DNA from 3 places in the Streptomyces sodiiphilus genome. Region 3 is predicted to be linked to each of the others. Evidence: predicted binding sites of a transcription regulator. Region 3 holds the regulator's gene; each other region holds the start of a gene.
The links. The regulator HrcA, encoded in region 3, represses chaperone genes, less so after heat shock. The targets are predictions, from matches to a motif close to TTNGCACTCNGNNNNNCNGAGTGCNAA.
Positions count from the first base shown of each region.

Region 1 (3,270 bases), on a different contig from region 3:
CGGCTGGCGGCTGCCCGACCAGCTGGTGATCCCGATCGCCTCCGGCTCCCAGCTGACGAAGATCGACAAGGGGCTCAAGGAGCTGATCGCCACCGGGCTGGTCGAGGACCGCCCCTACCGGATCTTCGGCGCCCAGGCGGAGGGCTGCTCGCCGGTCTCGCAGGCGTTCAAGGCGGGCCACGACGTGGTCCGCCCGGTGCGTCCGGACACCATCGCCAAGTCCCTGGCCATCGGCAACCCGGCGGACGGCCCCTACGTGCTGGACATCGCCCGGCGCACCGGGGGCGCCGTGGAGGACGTCACCGACGAGCAGGTCGTGGACTCCATCAAGCTGCTGGCCCGCACCGAGGGCATCTTCGCGGAGACGGCCGGCGGGGTGACCCTCGGCGTGACGCGGAAGCTGATCGCCTCCGGGGCGCTGGACCCCTCGCTGACCACCGTCGTCCTCAACACCGGGGACGGCCTGAAGACCCTGGACGCGGTGGCTCCCACCAGCGGGCCGTCCGCGGTCATCCGTCCGAACCTGGATTCCTTCCGAGAGGCTGGCCTGGCATGAGCGTCACTGTCCGGATCCCGACCATTCTGCGCGCGTACACCGACGGCCGGGCCGAGGTCACGGCCGAGGGCGCGACGCTCTCCGAGGTCCTCACGGACCTGGAGAAGAACCACCAGGGGATCGGCGCCCGGGTGCTGGACGACACCGGCAAGCTGCGCCGGTTCGTCAATGTCTACGTGAACGATGACGACGTCCGGTTCGCAGACGGCCTGGACACACCGACTCCGGACGGTGCCGGAGTGTCGATCATCCCGGCGGTGGCGGGGGGCTGACACCCGCCGCGCACCGCGCCGCATCCCGGAACGCCCCGGGCCCCGCGACGGGTCCGGGGCGTTGTGGTGCCCGGGGTCCGGGGCGTCCGGGGAGGGCGCTAGAGTGGGGGCATCCCCCACGCACTCGCGTCATCGCCCCATCATTTCGCGACACTTTTTCGCGCTCGCGCATGCGCCGATTTGCCGGTTTGGCGAAGTTCGGCCCGCCTGAAAGATTCAACCTTCACATAATTTGCGCATTATGCACCCTTCGTGCCCGTCAGATTTCTCGTCGGTATGACCTGTTGCACTCGGCGTCCGTCCAGATACATTCAGCGGCGGTCGACGCGTTCCGGCGCACACCCCCTCCAGCCGGCTCGGGGGTGGGTCTGAGGGCTGACCCGGGTCCGCGGAGTGCGGCACTCGTGAAAGGGCCAGCAATAGGGGAGTAAGGAATGGCTCAGGGCACCGTCAAGTGGTTCAACGCGGAGAAGGGATACGGCTTCATCGCGGTCGACGGTGGTGCGGATGTCTTCGTCCACTACAGCGCGATCCAGATGGACGGCTACCGCACCCTGGAAGAGGGTCAGCGGGTCGAGTTCGAGATCTCGCAGGGGCAGAAGGGTCCCCAGGCCGACATGGTCCGGGTGGCAGTCTGACGCACCGGCCGCACCGCAGTCATCGGCAGGGCCCGCACCCGGGTGGTGCGGGCCCTGCCGCGTGTCCGGCCGCCGGGGCGGCTTGCACTCTCACCCGGGGAGTGCTAATCATGGGTTAGCACTCTGAGGGTGAGAGTGACAGACAGGACCGGTTCGGTGAGGCCGGCGGTGCAGGGCGGGGAAGGACTCGTCCGGCTCGCGGGCCGTCCGTCGCGGGCGCCAGCGCGGTCCGGAGCAATCCACCCCTGTCTCTGGGAGGACCACTTCAATGGCCAAGATCATCGCGTTCGACGAGGAGGCGCGGCGCGGCCTTGAGCGCGGGATGAACCAGCTCGCCGACGCTGTCAAGGTCACGCTCGGCCCCAAGGGCCGCAACGTCGTGCTGGAGAAGAAGTGGGGCGCCCCCACGATCACCAACGACGGCGTCTCCATCGCCAAGGAGATCGAGCTCGAGGACTCCTACGAGAAGATCGGCGCCGAGCTGGTCAAGGAGGTCGCCAAGAAGACCGACGACGTCGCCGGTGACGGCACGACGACGGCGACCGTCCTGGCCCAGGCGCTGGTCCGCGAGGGCCTGCGCAACGTCGCCGCGGGTGCCAACCCGATGGCGCTGAAGCGTGGCATCGAGGCCGCCGTGGAGCAGGTCTCCGAGGCCCTGCTCGGCCAGGCCAAGGAGGTCGAGACCAAGGAGCAGATCGCCTCCACCGCCTCCATCTCCGCCGGCGACACCCAGATCGGCGAGCTGATCGCCGAGGCGATGGACAAGGTCGGCAAGGAAGGCGTCATCACCGTCGAGGAGTCGCAGACCTTCGGGCTCGAGCTCGAGCTCACCGAGGGCATGCGCTTCGACAAGGGCTACATCTCGGCCTACTTCGCCACCGACATGGAGCGCATGGAGGCGGAGCTCGAGGACCCCTACATCCTCATCGCCAACTCCAAGATCAGCAACGTCAAGGACCTGCTCCCGCTGCTGGAGAAGGTCATGCAGTCGGGCAAGCCCCTGCTGATCATCGCCGAGGACGTCGAGGGCGAGGCGCTGTCCACGCTCGTCGTCAACAAGATCCGCGGCACCTTCAAGTCCGTGGCCGTCAAGGCCCCCGGCTTCGGTGACCGCCGCAAGGCCATGCTCGGCGACATCGCCATCCTCACCGGTGGCCAGGTCATCTCCGAGGAGGTCGGCCTCAAGCTGGAGAGCGCCTCGCTGGACCTGCTGGGCCGTGCCCGCAAGGTCGTCATCACCAAGGACGAGACCACCATCGTCGACGGTGCCGGCGACAGCGACCAGGTCCAGGGCCGGGTCAACCAGATCCGCGCCGAGATCGAGAACTCCGACTCGGACTACGACCGCGAGAAGCTCCAGGAGCGCCTCGCCAAGCTGGCCGGCGGCGTGGCCGTCATCAAGGCCGGTGCCGCCACCGAGGTGGAGCTGAAGGAGCGCAAGCACCGCATCGAGGACGCGGTGCGCAACGCCAAGGCCGCCGTCGAGGAGGGCATCGTCGCCGGTGGTGGCGTGGCCCTGCTGCAGGCTTCCTCGGTCTTCGAGAAGCTGGACCTGGACGGTGACGAGGCCACCGGTGCCGCCGCCGTGAAGCTGGCCCTGGAGGCCCCGCTCAAGCAGATCGCGGTCAACGCCGGTCTCGAGGGCGGCGTCGTCGTGGAGAAGGTCCGCAACCTGACCCCGGGGCACGGCCTGAACGCCGCGACCGGCGACTACGTCGACATGCTCGCCGAGGGCATCATCGACCCCGCCAAGGTGACGCGCTCCGCGCTGCAGAACGCCGCCTCCATCGCGGCGCTCTTCCTC
Region 1 covers NZ_BAAAMJ010000003.1:82,511-85,780, forward strand. The annotation lists gene thrC (threonine synthase) at 1-556, shown strand, start outside; gene ABD299_RS01735 (MoaD/ThiS family protein) at 553-828, shown strand; gene ABD299_RS01740 (cold-shock protein) at 1,263-1,466, shown strand; gene groL (chaperonin GroEL) at 1,735-3,270, shown strand, end outside.
Region 1: a site for HrcA is predicted at 1,582-1,608, ahead of groL (chaperonin GroEL). Genes of this name have one in related genera too.

Region 2 (3,270 bases), on a different contig from region 3:
GCGGCCTGCCCAGCCTGCTGCTCTACCTCGGCATCGGCATCGCCCTCGGACAGGACGGCCTCGGCATCCCCTTCGACGACGCCGAGCTCACCCAGGTCCTCGGCTACACCGCCCTCATCATCATCCTCGCGGAGGGCGGGCTCACCACACGCTGGTCCGACATCCGCCCCGCGGTGCCCTCGGCCGCGGTGCTCGCCACCGCGGGCGTGGGCATCAGCGTGGCCGTCACCGCCTCGGCGGCGCACTATCTGATCGGGCTCGACTGGCAACTGGCACTGCTGATGGGGGCGGTGGTCTCGTCCACCGACGCCGCGGCGGTGTTCTCGGTGCTGCGCCGGGTGCGGCTGCCCAAACGGCTCAGCGGCGTGCTGGAGGCAGAATCCGGCTTCAACGACCCGCCCGTCATCATCCTGGTCGTCACCTTCGCGACGCTGGACACCGTGGGCCCCTGGTATGTGATCTCCGGCCAGATCGCCCTCCAGCTGGCCATCGGCCTGGCCGTGGGCCTCGCCGTCGGCAAGATCGGCGAATTCGGACTGCGCCAGGTCGCACTGCCCGCCGCCGGCCTCTACCCCATCGCCGTGCTCACCCTCACCGTGCTGGCCTACGCCTGCGGTTCGATGCTCCAGGGCAGCGGCTTCCTGGCCGTCTATGTCGCCGCGCTGGTGCTCGGCAACGCCCGGCTGCCGCACCGGCCCGCCACCCGCGGCTTCGCCGAGGCCCTGGCCTGGGTCGCCCAGATCGGCCTGTTCGTGCTGCTGGGCATGCTGGTCACCCCGCACCTGCTGTGGCCGGACGTGCTGCCGGCCGTCGTCATCGGGCTGGCACTGTCCCTGGTGGCCCGGCCGCTGTCGGTGGTGCTGTGCACGCTGCCGTTCCGGATGCCCTGGCGGGAACAGGCACTGGTCAGCTGGGCCGGGCTGCGAGGCGCCGTGCCGATCGTGCTGGCCACCATCCCGATGGTCAACGAGGTGGACGGCAGTGACCGGATCTTCAACATGGTCTTCGTGCTCGTCGTGGTCTTCACCCTGCTGCAGGGGCCGACCCTGCCCTGGCTGACCCGGATACTGGGCCTGCATTCGCGCGACGAGTCGGCCATGGAGATCGACATCGAGTCCGCGCCGCTGGACCGGCTGCGCGGCCACCTGCTGTCCGTCAGCATCCCGCAGAGTTCGCGGATGCACGGCGTGGAGGTGGCCGAGCTGCGGCTGCCACAGGCGTCCTCGGTGGTCCTGGTGGTGCGGGAAGGGACCAGTTTCGTCCCCGAACCGACCACCGCCCTGCGGCGCGGCGACGAACTCCTGGTGGTGGCGACCGACCCGGTGCGGGACGCGGTGGAGCGCCGGCTGCTGTCCGTGGGGCGCGGCGGCAAGCTGGCCGGGTGGCTGCGTGGCGGGGGCGGCAGCACCGCGTACCGGGCCCCGGGACGGAAGTGAGCAGGACCGGCCGCGGCGCACATCACCGTCGCGGCCGGTGGACTTCCGGCCGGGGAATGTTGCACGATGGAGCGTCGTTAGCACTCACCAGCGAAGAGTGCCAGGAGGATCACGTGCCGACGTACCAGTACCAATGCACCGCCTGCCAGGAGGGCCTGGAAGTGGTGCAGAAGTTCACCGATGACGCGCTCACCGAGTGCCCGAGCTGCGCGGGGCGCCTGAAGAAGGTGTTCTCCGCCGTCGGCATCGTCTTCAAGGGCTCCGGCTTCTACCGCAACGACAGCCGCAACGCCTCCTCCGGCAGCAGCCCCGCCTCGGGCGGCTCCGCGGACAAGAAGGCGGAGAAGAAGACCGCCGAGAAGACGTCCGCGGGCGGCTCCGACTCCGCCAAGAGCGGCTCCGGCACGTCGTCCTCCTCCACGAGCACCGCCGCCGCCCCCGCCGCATGACGGCGGCCGACGGCAGCGACGGGCGGGCCGGGATCGGCGTCATCGGCGGCTCCGGGTTCTACTCGTTCCTGGACGACGTGACGGAGATCACCGTCGACACCCCCTACGGCCCGCCCAGCGACTCGCTCTTCCTCGGGGAGATCGCCGGCCGCAAGGTCGCCTTCCTTCCCCGGCACGGCCGCGACCACCGTCTGCCGCCGCACCGGATCAACTACCGGGCCAACCTGTGGGCCCTGCGCTCGGCCGGCGTCCGCCAGGTGCTCGGCCCCTGCGCGGTCGGCGGACTGCGCCCGGAGTACGGCCCCGGCACGCTGCTCGTTCCCGACCAGCTGGTGGACCGCACCAAGGGCCGGGAGCAGAGCTTCTACGACGGCGAGCCGCGCCCCGACGGCGTGACCTCGAAGGTCGTGCACATGACGTTCGCCGACCCCTACTGCCCCACCGGGCGCGCGGTGGCGCTGGCCACCGCCCGCAAGCAGGGCTGGGAGCCGGTCGACGGCGGCACCATGTGCGTCATCGAGGGCCCGAGGTTCTCCACCCGCGCCGAGTCCCGCTGGCACGCCGCGCAGGGCTGGTCGGTGGTCGGCATGACCGGGCACCCCGAAGCGGTGCTCGCCCGCGAGCTGGAGCTGTGCTTCACCTCCCTGGCCCTGGTCACTGACCTCGACGCCGGGGCGGAGACCGGCGAGGGCGTCTCGCACGCCGAGGTCCTGGAGGTCTTCGGACAGAACATCGGCAGGCTGCGCGAGGTGCTCTTCGACGTGGTCGCCGGCCTGCCGCAAGAACGCGACTGCCTGTGTGCCGGGGCGCTGCTCGGCCAGGAGACGGGCGTCGAGCTGCCGGAGTAGGGCGACATCCGGCGGCAGACCTCCCGGGACTCCTGAAACTCCCGGGACGCTTGTGGCCCGCGCGGGTGACCGCGTCCTCCACAGCCGCCGGGTTGTCCACAGGGCCCGGCGGCCCGTGCGGCTCCACCGGCAAGCTGACCGGCATGGATACCTCAGCCGTGCCCGGCCCCCTCGCGGCCCCCGCCGCGCACCCCGCTGCCCCGCCGTCCTCCCTCCCGCCCGCGCCGCACCCGGTACCCCCCTTTCCTCCGGTGCCTCCCGGCGGGCGGCGGCGGGCGCTCGGGCGGCTGCGCCGGACGGCACGCCGGGCGCGGCTGCCCGCCGTCGCCGCGCTGACCGCCGCGGCCACCGCTCTGGCCGTGCAGCAACCGCGCGACCCCGCGGCCGGAGGGGCCGTTCCGGGCCCGGAGTCCGCCCCCGGCGCCTCCCCCGCCGCCGGTGAACGACCCGCCGCCTCCGTCCCCCGGGAGCCCCGGCTGCTGGCCGCTCCGGTACGGATCGCGGACCCGGAAGCGGCCCGCCTGCTGTCACCCGGGG
Region 2 covers NZ_BAAAMJ010000020.1:100,783-104,052, reverse strand. The annotation lists gene ABD299_RS11585 (potassium/proton antiporter) at 1-1,436, shown strand, start outside; gene ABD299_RS11580 (FmdB family zinc ribbon protein) at 1,550-1,885, shown strand; gene ABD299_RS11575 (S-methyl-5'-thioadenosine phosphorylase) at 1,882-2,733, shown strand; gene ABD299_RS11570 (RcpC/CpaB family pilus assembly protein) at 2,877-3,270, shown strand, end outside.
Region 2: a site for HrcA is predicted at 1,514-1,540, ahead of ABD299_RS11580 (FmdB family zinc ribbon protein). Genes of this name have one in related genera too.

Region 3 (3,270 bases):
ACCAGGGCACGATGGTGTCCACCCCGGTCTCGGTCATCGTCTCCACGGCCAGCTCCCCGCGGTCCCCCTTGGCGAGCGCCTGCACGACGGTGACCGAGGGGCGCGGTTCGGGTTCCCGCCGCACCTCGGTGACCTCGACCGACAACCGGTCCCTGCCCTCCACGGCGGCCACCGTCCCGAAGACTCCGGTGCCCTCGCCGTCGGTCAGCACGATCTCCTCGCCGGCCCGCAGTCGCCGCACCGACACCGCGTGCCGGCCCTCGGCGCCGGAGAGCACCGGCACCGCGCCCGGCCGCAGCCCGGCCAGCTCCCCGTGCACGAACACCGGCGCCGTCACACCGCGCTCCCGCACCGGCCGGCGCCGCCGGCCTCACTCGTCACTGTCCGCGCTCCCGCGCCCCGCCCGGCCGTCACCGGCCGTTGAAGGCGTCCTTGAGCCGGGAGAAAAGGCCCTGCTGGCCCGGCTGGAACTGGCCCAGCGGGCGCTCCTCGCCCCGCAGCTCGGCCAGCCGGCGCAGCAGTTCCTCCTGCTCCGCGTCCAGCTTCGACGGGGTCTGCACCTCGACATGGATCACCAGGTCGCCGCGGCCGTTGCCACGCAGGTGCGTGACGCCGCGGCCGTGCAGCGGGATGGACTGGCCGGACTGGGTGCCGGGCCGGATGTCCACCTCCTCCACCCCGTCGAGCGTCTCCAGCGGCACCTTGGTGCCCAGGGCCGCGGCCGTCATCGGGACCGTGACCGTGCAGTGCAGATCGTCGCCGCGCCGCTGGAACATCGCGTGCGGGGTCTCGTGGATCTCCACGTAGAGGTCGCCGGCCGGGCCGCCGCCGGGGCCCACCTCGCCCTCGCCCGCCAGCTGGATGCGGGTGCCGTTGTCCACACCGGCCGGGATCTTCACCGTCAGCTTGCGACGGGAGCGGACCCGGCCGTCGCCGGCGCACTCCGGGCAGGGGGTGGGCACCACAGTGCCGAAGCCCTGGCACTGCGGGCAGGGCCGGGAGGTCATGACCTGGCCCAGGAAGGACCGGGTGACCTGGGAGACCTCGCCCCGGCCGCGGCACATGTCACAGGTCTGCGCGGAGGTACCCGGAGCGGCGCCCTCGCCGTTGCAGGTGTTGCAGACCGTGGCCGTGTCGACCTGGATCTCCTTGGTCGTGCCGAAGGCGGCCTCGTTGAGGTCGATCTCCAGCCGGATCATGGCGTCCTGGCCACGCCGGGTGCGCGACTTCGGCCCGCGCTGGGCAGCGGTGCCGAAGAAGGCGTCCATGATGTCCGAGAAGTTGCCGAAGCCGCCGCCGAACCCGGGACCGGCGCCCGCCGCGGCGCCCCCCATCGGGTCCCCGCCCAGGTCGTACATCTGTTTCTTCTGCGGGTCGGAGAGCACCTCGTAGGCGGTGTTGATCTCCTTGAACCGCTCCTGGGTCTTCGGGTCCGGATTCACATCCGGGTGCAGCTCCCTGGCCAGCCGGCGGAACGCCTTCTTGATTTCGTCCTGCGAGGCATCACGCTGAACGCCCAGGACCGCGTAGTAGTCCGTCGCCACCTAGTTCTCCGCGAGGATCTGTCCGACGTACCGTGCCACTGCGCGCACCGCTCCCATCGTTCCGGGGTAGTCCATGCGGGTCGGACCCACCACACCGAGCTTCGCGACCGCCTCGTCCCCAGAACCGTAGCCGACAGCGACAACCGATGTGGACGTCAGCCCTTCATGGGCATTCTCGTGCCCGATTCGTACCATCATGCCGGGGTCCTTCGCCTCCCCCAGCAGCTTCAGCAGCACCACCTGCTCCTCCAGTGCCTCCAGCACCGGCCGGATGGTGAGCGGGAAGTCCTGCCCGAAGCGGGTCAGATTGGCGGTGCCGCCGATCATCAGCCGCTCCTCGGTCTCCTCCACGAGGGTCTCCAGCAGCGTGGACAGCACGCTGGAGACGGTGCCGCGGTCCTCCGCGTCGAAGGACTCCGGCAGGTCCTGCACCAGCTGCGGGACCTCCGTGAAACGCTCGCCGACCACCCGGCTGTTGAGCCTGGCGCGAAGATCGGCCAGCGAGGACTCGCCGAAGGGCGCCGGGCAGTCCACCATCCGCTGCTCCACCCGGCCGGTGTCCGTGATCAGCACCAGCATCAGCCGGGCCGGGGCCAGCGAGAGAAGCTCCACATGGCGCACCGTGGAGCGGGTCAGCGAGGGGTACTGCACGACCGCGACCTGCCGGGTCAGCTGGGCCAGCAGCCGGACGGTGCGGCCCACCACGTCGTCGAGGTCCACCGCGCCGTCGAGGAAGTTCTGGATGGCCCGCCGCTCCGGCGAGGAGAGCGGCTTGACCCCGGCCAGCTTGTCCACGAAGAGCCGGTAGCCCTTGTCCGTGGGCACCCGCCCGGCGCTGGTGTGCGGCTGGGCGATGTACCCCTCCTCCTCCAGCGCCGCCATGTCGTTGCGCACGGTGGCCGGAGAGACCCGGAGGTTGTGCCGCTCGGTCAGCGCCTTGGAACCCACCGGTTCCTCGGTGCCCACGTAGTCCTGGACGATCGCCCGCAACACCTGGAGCCTGCGTTCGCTCAGCATGCCGCGCACCTCCCGTCCGGCCGTGTCGGTCGTTCCCGCACTGGCACTCCGGATTGGCGAGTGCCAGCTTCCGGACCAGTGTACGGCCGGGTAGCACCGGTACGGAATGACTGGTGGCCCCGAAGGTACCGCGCGCGGGCCCGCCGCAGGAGGCGCCGGGGGTGTGGTACGGCTAACGTCGCCCGCATGGAGACCACGTGGGAAGAGCTCGCACCCGGAGTACTGCGCCTGCGGCTGCCGGGCTGGGACGAGACGGTCGGAGCGGTCGCGGGCCCCGAGGGGGTGCTCGTCGTCGACGCGGGCCCGACCCTGGACGAGGGGGAACGCGTCCGCCTGGACCTGCGCCGGCGGCTGGGGCTCCCGGTCACCCACGTGGTGATCACCCACCCGCACTTCGACCATGTGCTGGGAGTCGGCGCGTTCCCGGGCGCCGAGGTGTACGGAGCCGCGGGGCTGTCGGAACTGCTCGCCCGGGACCGGCCCCTGCTGGTGGAGGACGCCGTCCGGTACGGCGTGGACCGGCGGGCCGCGCAGGAGGCCGCCGACGCGATGATCCTGCCGCGGCACGGGGTCAGCGGGGAGGTGACGCTGGACCTGGGCGGCGGCCGGGAGGTGATGCTGGCCAACCTGGGCCCGGCGCACACGGCCCACGACGTGGCGGTGCTGGTCCCCGGACTCGGGGGCATGACCCCGGAAGTGGTGTTCTGCG
Region 3 covers NZ_BAAAMJ010000043.1:37,982-41,251, reverse strand. The annotation lists gene ABD299_RS18755 (16S rRNA (uracil(1498)-N(3))-methyltransferase) at 1-337, opposite strand, end outside; gene dnaJ (molecular chaperone DnaJ) at 411-1,544, opposite strand; gene hrcA (heat-inducible transcriptional repressor HrcA) at 1,545-2,561, opposite strand; gene ABD299_RS18740 (MBL fold metallo-hydrolase) at 2,748-3,270, shown strand, end outside.